DNA from 2 places in the Pseudomonas sp. AMR01 genome. Region 1 is predicted to be linked to the other one. Evidence: riboswitches for the same ligand, from Rfam matches in the RefSeq annotation. Region 1 holds a riboswitch; the other holds the start of a gene.
What was found. Region 1 has a riboswitch for cobalamin ahead of Q7C20_RS18840 (ABC transporter substrate-binding protein). Riboswitches for the same ligand answer to the same signal wherever they lie in the genome.
Positions count from the first base shown of each region.

Region 1 (5,239 bases):
CATCGAAGCTGATCCGGTGTGGCGGACGACCCATATGCAGCGGGTGCTGTAGGTTCCCAAGGTGTATCAGACACTTCGTAGTGGCTGGTTCTGGGGCTGCTACGCAGCCCAACGCGGGACAAGCCCGCTCGCCACAGAGAGATTCGCCAGCCTCTAAAAGTTATGTAGATGCCTATGCTGCGATAGCGGTGGGTCAGGCAATATTTTTTCGGCAGTGCGGCCGTCTTCGCAGGCAAGCCAGCTCCCACATTTGAGCTATGGTGTTTTGGAAGTCTGTGGTCAGGCCGTTAGTTGGGGCGCAGCCGCAGTATTTGCGCGCCGTCGAACGGGTCTGTCAGGTAGTGCGCCTGCACGCCGAAGGTGTCTTGCAACCTCTGCGGTGTCAGCACTTCCAGCGGTTTGCCCAGCGCGACTAATTGCCCGCGATCGAGCACGGCCAAACGATCGCAGGTGAGCGCCTGATTCAGGTCGTGCAGGGCAATCAGGGTGGTCACGGGCAGCGCTTGCACGCCTTTCAAAATGCCCAATTGATGCTGAATATCCAAGTGATTAGTCGGCTCATCCAGCAGTAAAATCTGCGGCCGTTGCGCCAGCGCGCGGGCGATGTGGACGCGTTGGCGTTCGCCGCCGGAGAGGCTGCGCCAGGCCCGCTGGCTCAGGTGGGTGGCGTCGACGTCATGCAAGGCTTGACGCACGATGGCGTCGTCTTCGCCTGACCACGGGCTCAGCGCCGACAACCACGGTGTGCGGCCCAACGCGACGGCGTCGAACACGCGAATGGCGTCGTCGGTATCCGCCTGTTGTTCCACAACCGCGAGTTGTTGCGCGATAGCACGGCGGGACAAATCACCCAGGCGCCGCCCCCCCAACCGCACTTCGCCGGATGCGGGCGCGCGCAACCCGGCGAGCAACTTGAGCAGGGTGGATTTGCCCGAGCCGTTCGGCCCGACAATCCCCAAGGTCTCGCCCGGTTCAATGTCCAGGTGAACATCGCGCAGCAATTCAGCCTCACGCACTTTGAAGCCCAGCCCGCGGCAACTCAGCACACTCATCGCGCATTCCTCCGGCCAATCAGGATCAGCGCAAACACCGGTGCACCGACCAGTGCGGTCACCACACCGACCGGAATCACCTGGCCCTTGATCAGCGTGCGCGACAGCACATCCGCCGCAATCAAGAACAGCGCGCCGCCCAACGCACTGGCGGGCAACAGGCGCGAATGCCCGGTGCCCAGCAGCAGGCGCACGGCATGCGGAATCACCAGCCCGACAAAGCCGATAGAGCCGACAATCGACACCATCACCGCCGTCACCAGCGCCGCGCAACCCACCAGCACGAACTGCACGCGGCGCACCGGAATGCCCAGGGACGCCGCCGAGTCGGTGCCGAAGGTAAACGCATCCAGCGCGCGACGGTGCCACAGGCACACCGCCAACCCCGCCACAGCCACCGGCACCGCCAGCCATACCGACGGCCAGCGCACGCCGCTGAGGTTGCCCAGCAGCCAGAACATGATGCCGCGCGCCTGCTCGGAACTGGCCGACTTGGTGATCAGGAACGCGGTCAGCGCGTTGAACAGCTGCGAACCGGCGATGCCCGCGAGGATGACCTGGCCGGTGCCGCTGGTGGAGCCGCTGGCCCGCGCCAGCAAAATCACCAAGGCGAACGCGGCCATGGCGCCGACAAACGCACCCGCCGACAGCGAAACCAAACCGCCGCCCACGCCGATCAGCGCTACTAACACCGCGCCGGTCGAAGCGCCGGCGCTGATGCCCAGCAGGTACGGATCCGCCAACGGATTACGCAACAACGACTGCAGGATCACCCCGCACGTCGCCAACCCGGCCCCGCACGCGGCGGCGACCAGGGCGCGGGTCAGGCGGTAGTTCCACACCACGCCTTCGTCGATCGGGTCGAGCACATACCCGGCGGCCCAGAGTTTGTTGGCGAGCACTTGCAGCACCACCTGTGGCGAGATGGCGGTTTCGCCGATAGCGACGCCGGCGAGGACGGCCGCCAGCAGCAGCGCGAGGGCGAGTAGGCTGCGCATCATTTAGGCAGGTCGTAGCCGTCGATGGCCGTGGCCAGTTGTTCGAGGCCGTCAAACATGCGGATGCTGGCCTGCAACGCGAGGGCGTCGAGGATGATGATGCGATTGTGTTTGACGGCGTCCATGTTGCGGGTCACTGGGTCGCTGCGCAGGAAGGCGAGTTTCTTTTCATGGTCGTCGGCCGGGTAGCGGCGACGGTCCATGCGTGCGATGACGAGGAAGGTAGGGTTGGCCTTGGCGATGGTTTCCCAGCCGACGGCGGGCCACTCTTCATCCGACTGCACCACGTTGTGCAGGCCGAGGGTTTCGAGCATGAATTGCGGAATGCCCTTATGGCCCGCCACGTACGGGTCGCTGGCCATCTCGGAACTGGAGAACCACACCAGTGCGCTGGCCTGTTTTAGGCCTTTGCTGTGCACGGTGGCGACGGAGTTGGCCAGGCGCGCCTTGAGTTCGTCGTTCAGTTGCTGGCCGCGACCCTGTACGTCGAAAATCTCGGCCAGTTGGCTGATGCTCTTGTAGATCGTCGAGATGCGAAACGGCTCCAGCCGGGTGCCGTCGGCGCCGACCAGGTTGTCCTTGCCTTCGCAGTCGGAGGGCAGCAAATAGGTGGGGATTTTCAGCTCGTGGAACTGCTCGCGTGTGCCCACTACGCCTTGCGGGCCCACCACCCATTCCAGCTCGGCGGCCACCAGTTGCGGGCGCTTGGCGATGACGGCTTCGAAGCTGGGCTCGTTATCAGCCAGGCGCGCGATGTTGTCGTTCTGCGCCTTGAATTGGGGCAGCACGCTGTTGAACCACAGCGAGGTGCCGACCACCTTGTCGGCCACGCCCAGTGCGTAGAGCATTTCAGTGGCGGCCTGGCCGATGGTGACGCTTCGCGCTGGCGCTGCCGGGAAGGTCAACGTGCTGCCACAGTTCTGCACGGTCAGCGGGTAGTGAGTCGGGGCCGCGTGGGCCAGGGCACAGAAGCCCAGGCCGGTGAGCAGGGCGGTAACGCGTGGCAGCATGGGGAAATCTCCGTGGACCGTACGTGAAGCTGGGGAGGTACGGTTGGGAAATCCACCCTCAAACACTGCGATTGTGGCAGGCGAGGACGTCCTTCCCGGACACCCCGCCGGTTAGTGAGTTACTGGGCCGGCAGGTCTCCTGACTGATGCGTCGTCGCCGCGCTCCGGCCTTCCCGAGCAAGGCTCAGTGGCGTGTTGGAGCAGGCTCAGCACCTACAGTTGCGGGGGCAGTTTCGATTGACGTCGCGGGCGGCGTTTCGAATTCCCTATTAGTCCCGTTTGGGAACCGGCGCGGTATGGTAGTCGATCGGGCCGGGCAGGGGGAGCCTCATAGGCCCGCAAACCAGCTGCTTCAGCCTGCGGGGTCTCTATCTGCTGATATAGGGTGTAGGCTAAGGGACTGTTCATCAGATATTAGTCAGTCATGCCCACGCTTAGCGAAGAGAGCCGCCGGATCGTAGCTTCTCTGGCGCACCGTGTTGGTCCGCACGCTGACACTGCAAGCATCGCCGAGGCGATTGTGTCGATTTTGCAGGATATGGGCGCTGCACTTGCCCCCATCATCGGCCAGCAGGGCGTTGCCGCGCTGTACCGCCGCAGCCTCCATTTGTGCGTCTCTAACCATCCACGCCTGGCCCGCACCTATGACAGTGTGCTGGCCAAGATGGACCTGATGGCCCTCAAATCCGTACTCGTGGAGCAAAACCAAACCGATGCGCTGTTCTTCGGTGAGGCGTTGCTGACGACCCTCTACGAGCTACTGACCACGCTGATCGGGCCCTCACTCACCGCGCGTTTGCTTGCTGACGTGTGGCTGCCTTCTTCGAGCGACACCTCTTCGCAGGAAATTTCGCCATGAGCACCAAAGTGACTATCAACCGTCTGGCCACGGGCGTGCCAGGACTGGACGAGGTCCTGGGCGGTGGCTTGCCGGAGTTGTCGTTCAACCTGATCGCCGGCCCGCCTGGCTGCGGCAAAACTACCCTCGCGCATCAAATGATGTTTGCCCTGGCGACGCCGGAGCGTCCGGCGCTGTTCTTTACCGTGCTCGGTGAGCCGCCCCTGAAAATGCTGCGCTATCAGCAGCAATTCGATTTCTTCGACAGTGAGACGATCAACCATTCAGTTCGCTATATCAACCTGGCCAGCGACACACTGGCAGGCGACCTGGATGAGGTATTGCGGCGCATTGTCAGTGAGGTGGAGAAATATTCACCGGCGCTGGTGTTTGTCGACTCGTTCCGCTCCGTGGTGCTGGCCAGCCAGACTCAGGACAACCCCAACAACAACTTGCCGCAGTTCGTTCAGCAACTGGGCATGTTGATGACCACCTGGCAGGCGACCACCTTCCTGATCGGCGAATATTTCACCGAAACCGACACCAACCCGATTTTCACCGTGGCCGACGGTTTGATCTGGCTGCGCCAAAGCGTCGAGCGCAACTCGATGGTGCGCAAGATGGAAATCATGAAGATGCGTGGCCAGCCAACATTGCCGGGCCTGCACACCTTCCGTATTGCCACCTCGGGCATTGAGGTATTCCCGCCGGCTGCGCGCGACCCGTCGGTTGAATCGCCGCCGACGTTCCCGATCAAACGGCTGAAAATGGGCGTGCCGAAACTCGATGAGATGCTCGGCGGCGGCCTGCCTCGGGGCTATTCGTTGCTGGTGGCCGGGCCTTCGGGTTCGGGCAAAAGCATTTTGGCGTCGACCTTTTTGGCCGAAGGCGCGCGCAATGGGGAAACCGGGGTGATTGCGGTGTTTGAGCAACGCCCCAACCATTCGCAAAGCCCTCAATTGGCGACGTTGATCAAGAACGATCAGGTGGGCTTGGTGGACAGCCGCGCGCCGGACCTGTCCATCGATGAAATTGTGCAATTGCTGCTCAGCGAAATCAGCCGCTTGAAGGCGACGCGTGTGGTGATTGATTCGCTGTCGGGCTTTGAACTGGCGCTTGCGCCGACCTTTCGCGCAGATTTTCGCGAGTCGCTGTCGCGCATGGTCACCGCGCTGACCGGGGCCGGGGTCAGCGTATTGATGACCTCGGAGCTGGAAGACCGCTACACCGACCTGCGTTTCAGCCCTTATGGCACCGCCTTTTTGACCGACGCGATCATCGTGCAGCGCTATATCGAGGTCGAGAGCCGTCTGCTGCGCATTATGGCGGTGGTCAAGGTGC
Region 1 covers NZ_JAUTYR010000022.1:58,963-64,201, forward strand. The annotation lists gene Q7C20_RS18825 (GNAT family N-acetyltransferase) at 1-52, shown strand, start outside; gene Q7C20_RS18830 (ABC transporter ATP-binding protein) at 288-1,052, opposite strand; gene Q7C20_RS18835 (FecCD family ABC transporter permease) at 1,049-2,053, opposite strand; gene Q7C20_RS18840 (ABC transporter substrate-binding protein) at 2,050-3,060, opposite strand; cobalamin riboswitch at 3,172-3,366, opposite strand; gene Q7C20_RS18845 (hypothetical protein) at 3,485-3,919, shown strand; gene Q7C20_RS18850 (RAD55 family ATPase) at 3,916-5,239, shown strand, end outside.

Region 2 (5,239 bases), on a different contig from region 1:
AATTGCGCTTCAAGGCCCACCGCATCCAGCTCTTGGCCGATCAGCACCAGGCGCGTGATGCGCGCTTCGTCAGCGCCCCAGGCGCGGTCGAAATGCTTGTCGAAGCGCGTGCCCACGCCCTGAATCAACAGGCGCATCGGCTTGTTCGGGATCGCCGCGAAGCCTTTGACGCGCAGGATGCCGTGCTGCACCACCAGCTGGGTCAAGGCGTCGAGCAGCAGCGACTCGTCAGCTTGCGGCAGGTCGATGGAGATCGAGTCAAACGCGTCATGGTCGTGATCGTCTTCACCTTCGTGGTGATGATCGTGATGGCTGTGGCGCCCGTCGATGTGTTCCTCGGAGCCTGCGCCCAGGCCGATCAACACGTCCAGCGGCACGCGACCGCTGCTCGCTTCGATGATTTTCACCGCTGGCGGCAATTCTTCAGCGACTTCCAGGCGCACGCGGGCCAGGTCTTGCGGGCTGATCAGGTCGGATTTGTTGAGGATGACCAGGTCGGCGCTCGCCAGTTGGTCGGCGAACAGCTCGTGCAGCGGCGATTCGTGGTCCAGGTTCGGGTCGAGTTTGCGCTGAGCGTCTACTTGATCCGGGAACGCGGCGAACGTGCCAGCGGCTACGGCCGGGCTGTCGACCACGGTAATCACCGCGTCAACGGTGCAGGCGCTGCGAATTTCCGGCCACTGGAAGGCTTGCACCAGGGGTTTTGGCAGGGCCAGGCCCGAGGTCTCGATGAGGATGTGGTCGAGGTCACCGCGACGCGCCACCAACTCGCGCATCACCGGGAAGAACTCTTCCTGAACCGTGCAGCACAGGCAACCGTTGGCGAGTTCGTAGACGCGGCCGTTGGCTTCTTCTTCGGTGCAACCGATGGAACACTGCTTGAGGATTTCACCGTCGATGCCCAGCTCGCCGAACTCGTTGACGATCACGGCAATGCGACGGCCCTGAGCGTTGTCGAGCATGTGGCGCAACAAGGTGGTTTTACCCGAGCCGAGAAAGCCGGTAACGATGGTGACGGGGAGTTTGGCCAGTGTTTTCATCGGATGCCCTTTGGGGCGGGCATACGGGACGATAGGCCCTGCGACAGCGCGCAGCAGCTGATTTCGTCACCGGATCACCCCGCCCGGTTAAAGTAGAAAATCGGTCACGAGGCAGGTCTCCTGGCTTGGGGCTTGCGGGTCTCTCGACCGGCGCCGGCTGCGCCTTCCCGCCGTAGTGGCAGTGGCGTGGCAGTCAGTTAAACCCTTCACAGTTGCGGGGGCAGCCACGGCTTGAACCGTGTTCCCTTCTTAGCTTCGACCTCGGTCGAAGAACCTCGAAGGTGCAAGGCTACAGGTGCTCGGTCAGTTTGACTACCGCCGCTCTGCATGCTTTCCTACCCGCCTTGTTTCGGGTGCCCTTCACAGGGTGAAACGGGAAACCGGTGACTCATGTTCACACGACAGTCCGGTGCTGCCCCCGCAACGGTAAGCGAGCGAAACGTCATATCCACTGTGCCCCTTGGGCATGGGAAGGCGACGTTTTCAGGCTGACTCTCCCGCAGAGCGCCCCTCGCAAGCCCGGAGACCGGCCCGAAAAAATCAGATAACAAACCCGCGGTGGGCGGGCGCTGTTCGAACCCTGCGTGCCCGGCTCGCGGGGTCTTATGCGCCTGCGTCACCCTGAAACCCAGAAGGGACGCGCCATGTCGATCATCAGTAGCACCTCGCACACCGCCAGCAGCACCGCCACCTTGAGCCAACGCCTGACCGCCGCCATCGGCGCGTCGATCCTCGGCGCGTGCCTGGTGTATTTCGCCGGTTTCTCGCACATCGAAGCGGTGCACAACGCCGCCCACGATACTCGCCACAGCGCCGCGTTCCCGTGCCACTGAGGCCTGTCGACATGATCAAGCGCATTGCCCAGACCGCAGGTTTTACCGGCCTGCTCGCCGCCCTGTTGCTGACCCTGCTGCAAAGCTTCTGGGTCGCCCCTTTGATTGTGCAGGCGGAGACCTTTGAAAAGGCTCCGGCAGCGCATGAACATGCCCCTGGCGCAGCGGCGCACACTCACGACGCCCAAGCTTGGGAACCGGAAGACGGCTGGCAGCGCGTGCTGTCGACCACCGGCGGCAACTTGGTGGTTGCCGTGGGCTTTGCGCTGATGCTGGCTGGCCTTTACACCTTGCGCGCGCCAACCCGCGCGGCCCAGGGCCTGTTATGGGGCTTGGCGGGTTACGCGACCTTTGTTTTGGCGCCCACGCTGGGCCTGCCGCCTGAGTTGCCGGGTACCGCCGCTGCTGATTTGGCACAGCGCCAGGTCTGGTGGATCGGCACCGCCGCGTCCACGGCTGCCGGTATCGCGTTGCTGGTGTTTGGCCGCGGCTGGCTGTTGAAAGTGTTGGGCGTGGCGATCCTGGCGGTGCCGCATGTAATCGGCGCGCCGCAGCCTGAGGTGCATTCGATGCTGGCGCCGGAGGCACTGGAAGCGCAGTTCAAGATTGCCTCGCAGTTGACCAACGTGGCGTTCTGGCTGGCCCTGGGCCTGATCAGCGCCTGGCTGTTTCGCCGCAACCGCGACGGTCAATACTCGGCATGACCCTGGTGGTCGGCCTGGGCTGCCAACGGGGTTGTGACGTTCACACCCTGCTGGCGCTGTTTGACGCCGCCCTCGCCGAGGGCGGTATTGAGCGCTCGCGCATTACCGCCCTGGCCAGTATTGATCGCAAACAGGATGAGCCGGGGTTGCTCGCTCTGGCCGAACACCTGAGCCTGCCCTTTCAATGTTTCAGCGCAGAACAACTGGCCCCCTATAAGGGCCGCCTGAGCCACACATCCGACGTGGCGTTTGCCCACACCGGCTGTTACGGCATCGCCGAAAGCGCGGCCCTGGCCCTGGCTGAACACCTCTGCAACGCCCCTTCGCGGCTGCTGATCACCCGCAAAAAAACCGCCCAGGCCACCTTTGCATTGGCTTGCGCAGGCTAAAATCCCGATAATCAGTGCGCCCGATCATGAGCACTTTTCATGCTCGCCCGTTTTTCGACAGGAACCCCCCATGACCGTCTACTTCATCGGCGCCGGCCCCGGCGATCCGGAATTGATCACCGTCAAAGGCCAGCGGCTGATCCGCAGCTGCCCGGTGATCATTTATGCCGGCTCACTGGTGCCGGCGGCGGTGCTGGAAGGTCATCAGGCGCAACACGTGGTCAACAGCGCCGAACTGCACCTGGAACAGATTATTGAGCTGATCAAGGCGGCTCACGCCAACGGTCAGGACGTGGCGCGCGTGCACTCCGGCGACCCGAGTCTGTATGGCGCGATTGGTGAACAGATTCGCCACCTGCGGGCGCTGGGCATCCCGTTCCAGATCATCCCGGGCGTTACGGCGGTGGCAGCCTGCGCGGCGCTGCTGGAGGCCGAGTTGACGCTGCCCGACATTGCCCAAAGCGTGATCCTGACGCGCTATGCCGATAAGACAAGCATGCCGGCAGGTGAGGATTTCGACAGCCTGGCGCGTCACGGCACCACCATGGCGATTCATTTGGGAGTTAACCATTTGGAGAAGATCGTCGCTGAACTGCTGCCGCATTACGGCGCGGATTGCCCGATTGCCGTGGTGCACCGCGCGACCTGGCCGGATCAGGACTGGGCTGTCGGCACCTTGACGGATATCGCGGCGAAGGTGGCGGCGAAAGGGTTTCGGCGCACGGCGTTGATCCTAGTTGGCCGAGTGTTGGCAGACGACAGTTTCAGCGAGTCCTCGCTGTACCGCGCAGGCCACGCTCACCTTTATCGCCCCTGAATAAGCAATGGCATGAATGCAAAAACCTGTGGGAGCGGGCTTGCCCGCGATGGCGGTGTATCAGTCCATAATTCAATCATGGGTAAAACGCTATCGAAGGCAAGCCAGCTCCCACAGTTGAGCTGTTTTGTTAGATAGATTGTGTAAGGTATTGAATTTCAGGCATAAAAAACGGCGCTCACGGGGCGCCGTTTTTTATGTTCGCAGTGAACACCTTACTCAGTAGTAGGCGTTTTCTTTCTGCGTGTGGTCAGTCACGTCGCGTACGCCCTTGAGCTCCGGGATGCGCTCGAGCAGGGTGCGCTCGATGCCTTCACGCAAGGTCACGTCCGCCTGGCCACAGCCCTGGCAGCCGCCGCCAAACTTGAGCACGGCGATGCCGTCATCCACGACGTCGATCAAGCTGACCTGACCGCCGTGGCTGGCCAGCCCCGGGTTGATCTCGGTTTGCAGGTAGTAATTGATGCGCTCGTTGACCGGGCTGTCAGCGTTGACGTTCGGCACCTTGGCGTTGGGGGCCTTGATGGTCAGCTGGCCGCCCATGCGATCGGTGGCGTAATCGACTACGGCGTCGTCAAGGAAGGCTTCACTGAAGTTGTCGATGTACGCGGTGAAGCTTTTCAGCCCCAGGGCGGTGTCTTCAGGTTTTTCTTCGCCGGGTTTGCAGTAGGCAATACAGGTTTCTGCGTACTGGGTGCCGGGCTGGGTGATAAAGACGCGGATGCCGATACCCGGGGTGTTCTGCTTGGACAGCAGGTCAGCCAGGTAATCGTGGGCGGCGTCGGTAATGGTTATGGCAGTCATGGAAACTCCTCACAGGCTTGGCGGGAGTTTACGCCAAATTGTTGCGCAGGTACAAAGTCCTAGTGTTTTTGTCGGGTTATTTTTGGATGCTTATCCGTTGGTGCGTTAGGCCTGATATCGGTTCGGCTCTTTCAGCGGGTCACTTTGGCGAGAGCCCCAAATGCCGGCCCAGCCGAAAGGTCTGTGCCCAACAGTTGTTGCGCTTGTCACGGCAAGCCGCCACAACAACATGAGCGATATTCATGCAAAACCTGTACATGCTCTAATTTGGCACAGGTTTGCTATGATTCACACCCTCCGAAATGCCTGACCAGAGTAGTCCCATGTCCGATCGTAGCGCTCGTCTGCACGCCCTTCATCAAGCCCTCAAGGAACGCATCCTGATCCTCGACGGCGGTATGGGCACGATGATCCAAAGCTACAAGCTGGAAGAACAGGACTACCGTGGCAAACGCTTTGCCGACTGGCCCAGCGACGTCAAGGGCAATAACGACCTGCTGGTGATCACCCGCCCTGACGTGATCGGCGGCATCGAAAAAGCCTACCTGGATGCCGGCGCCGACATCCTCGAAACCAACACCTTCAACGCCACCCGTGTGTCCATGGCCGATTACGGCATGGAAGAACTGGCCTACGAATTAAACGTCGAAGG
Region 2 covers NZ_JAUTYR010000029.1:39,919-45,157, forward strand. The annotation lists gene cobW (cobalamin biosynthesis protein CobW) at 1-1,040, opposite strand, end outside; cobalamin riboswitch at 1,133-1,333, opposite strand; cobalamin riboswitch at 1,375-1,590, shown strand; gene Q7C20_RS20960 (CbtB-domain containing protein) at 1,685-1,873, shown strand; gene Q7C20_RS20965 (CbtA family protein) at 1,885-2,577, shown strand; gene Q7C20_RS20970 (cobalamin biosynthesis protein) at 2,574-2,966, shown strand; gene cobM (precorrin-4 C(11)-methyltransferase) at 3,037-3,783, shown strand; gene nfuA (Fe-S biogenesis protein NfuA) at 4,003-4,587, opposite strand; gene metH (methionine synthase) at 4,911-5,239, shown strand, end outside.
Region 2: linked by a shared signal. The riboswitch ahead of Q7C20_RS20960 (CbtB-domain containing protein) and the one ahead of Q7C20_RS18840 (ABC transporter substrate-binding protein) in region 1 are both predicted to bind cobalamin.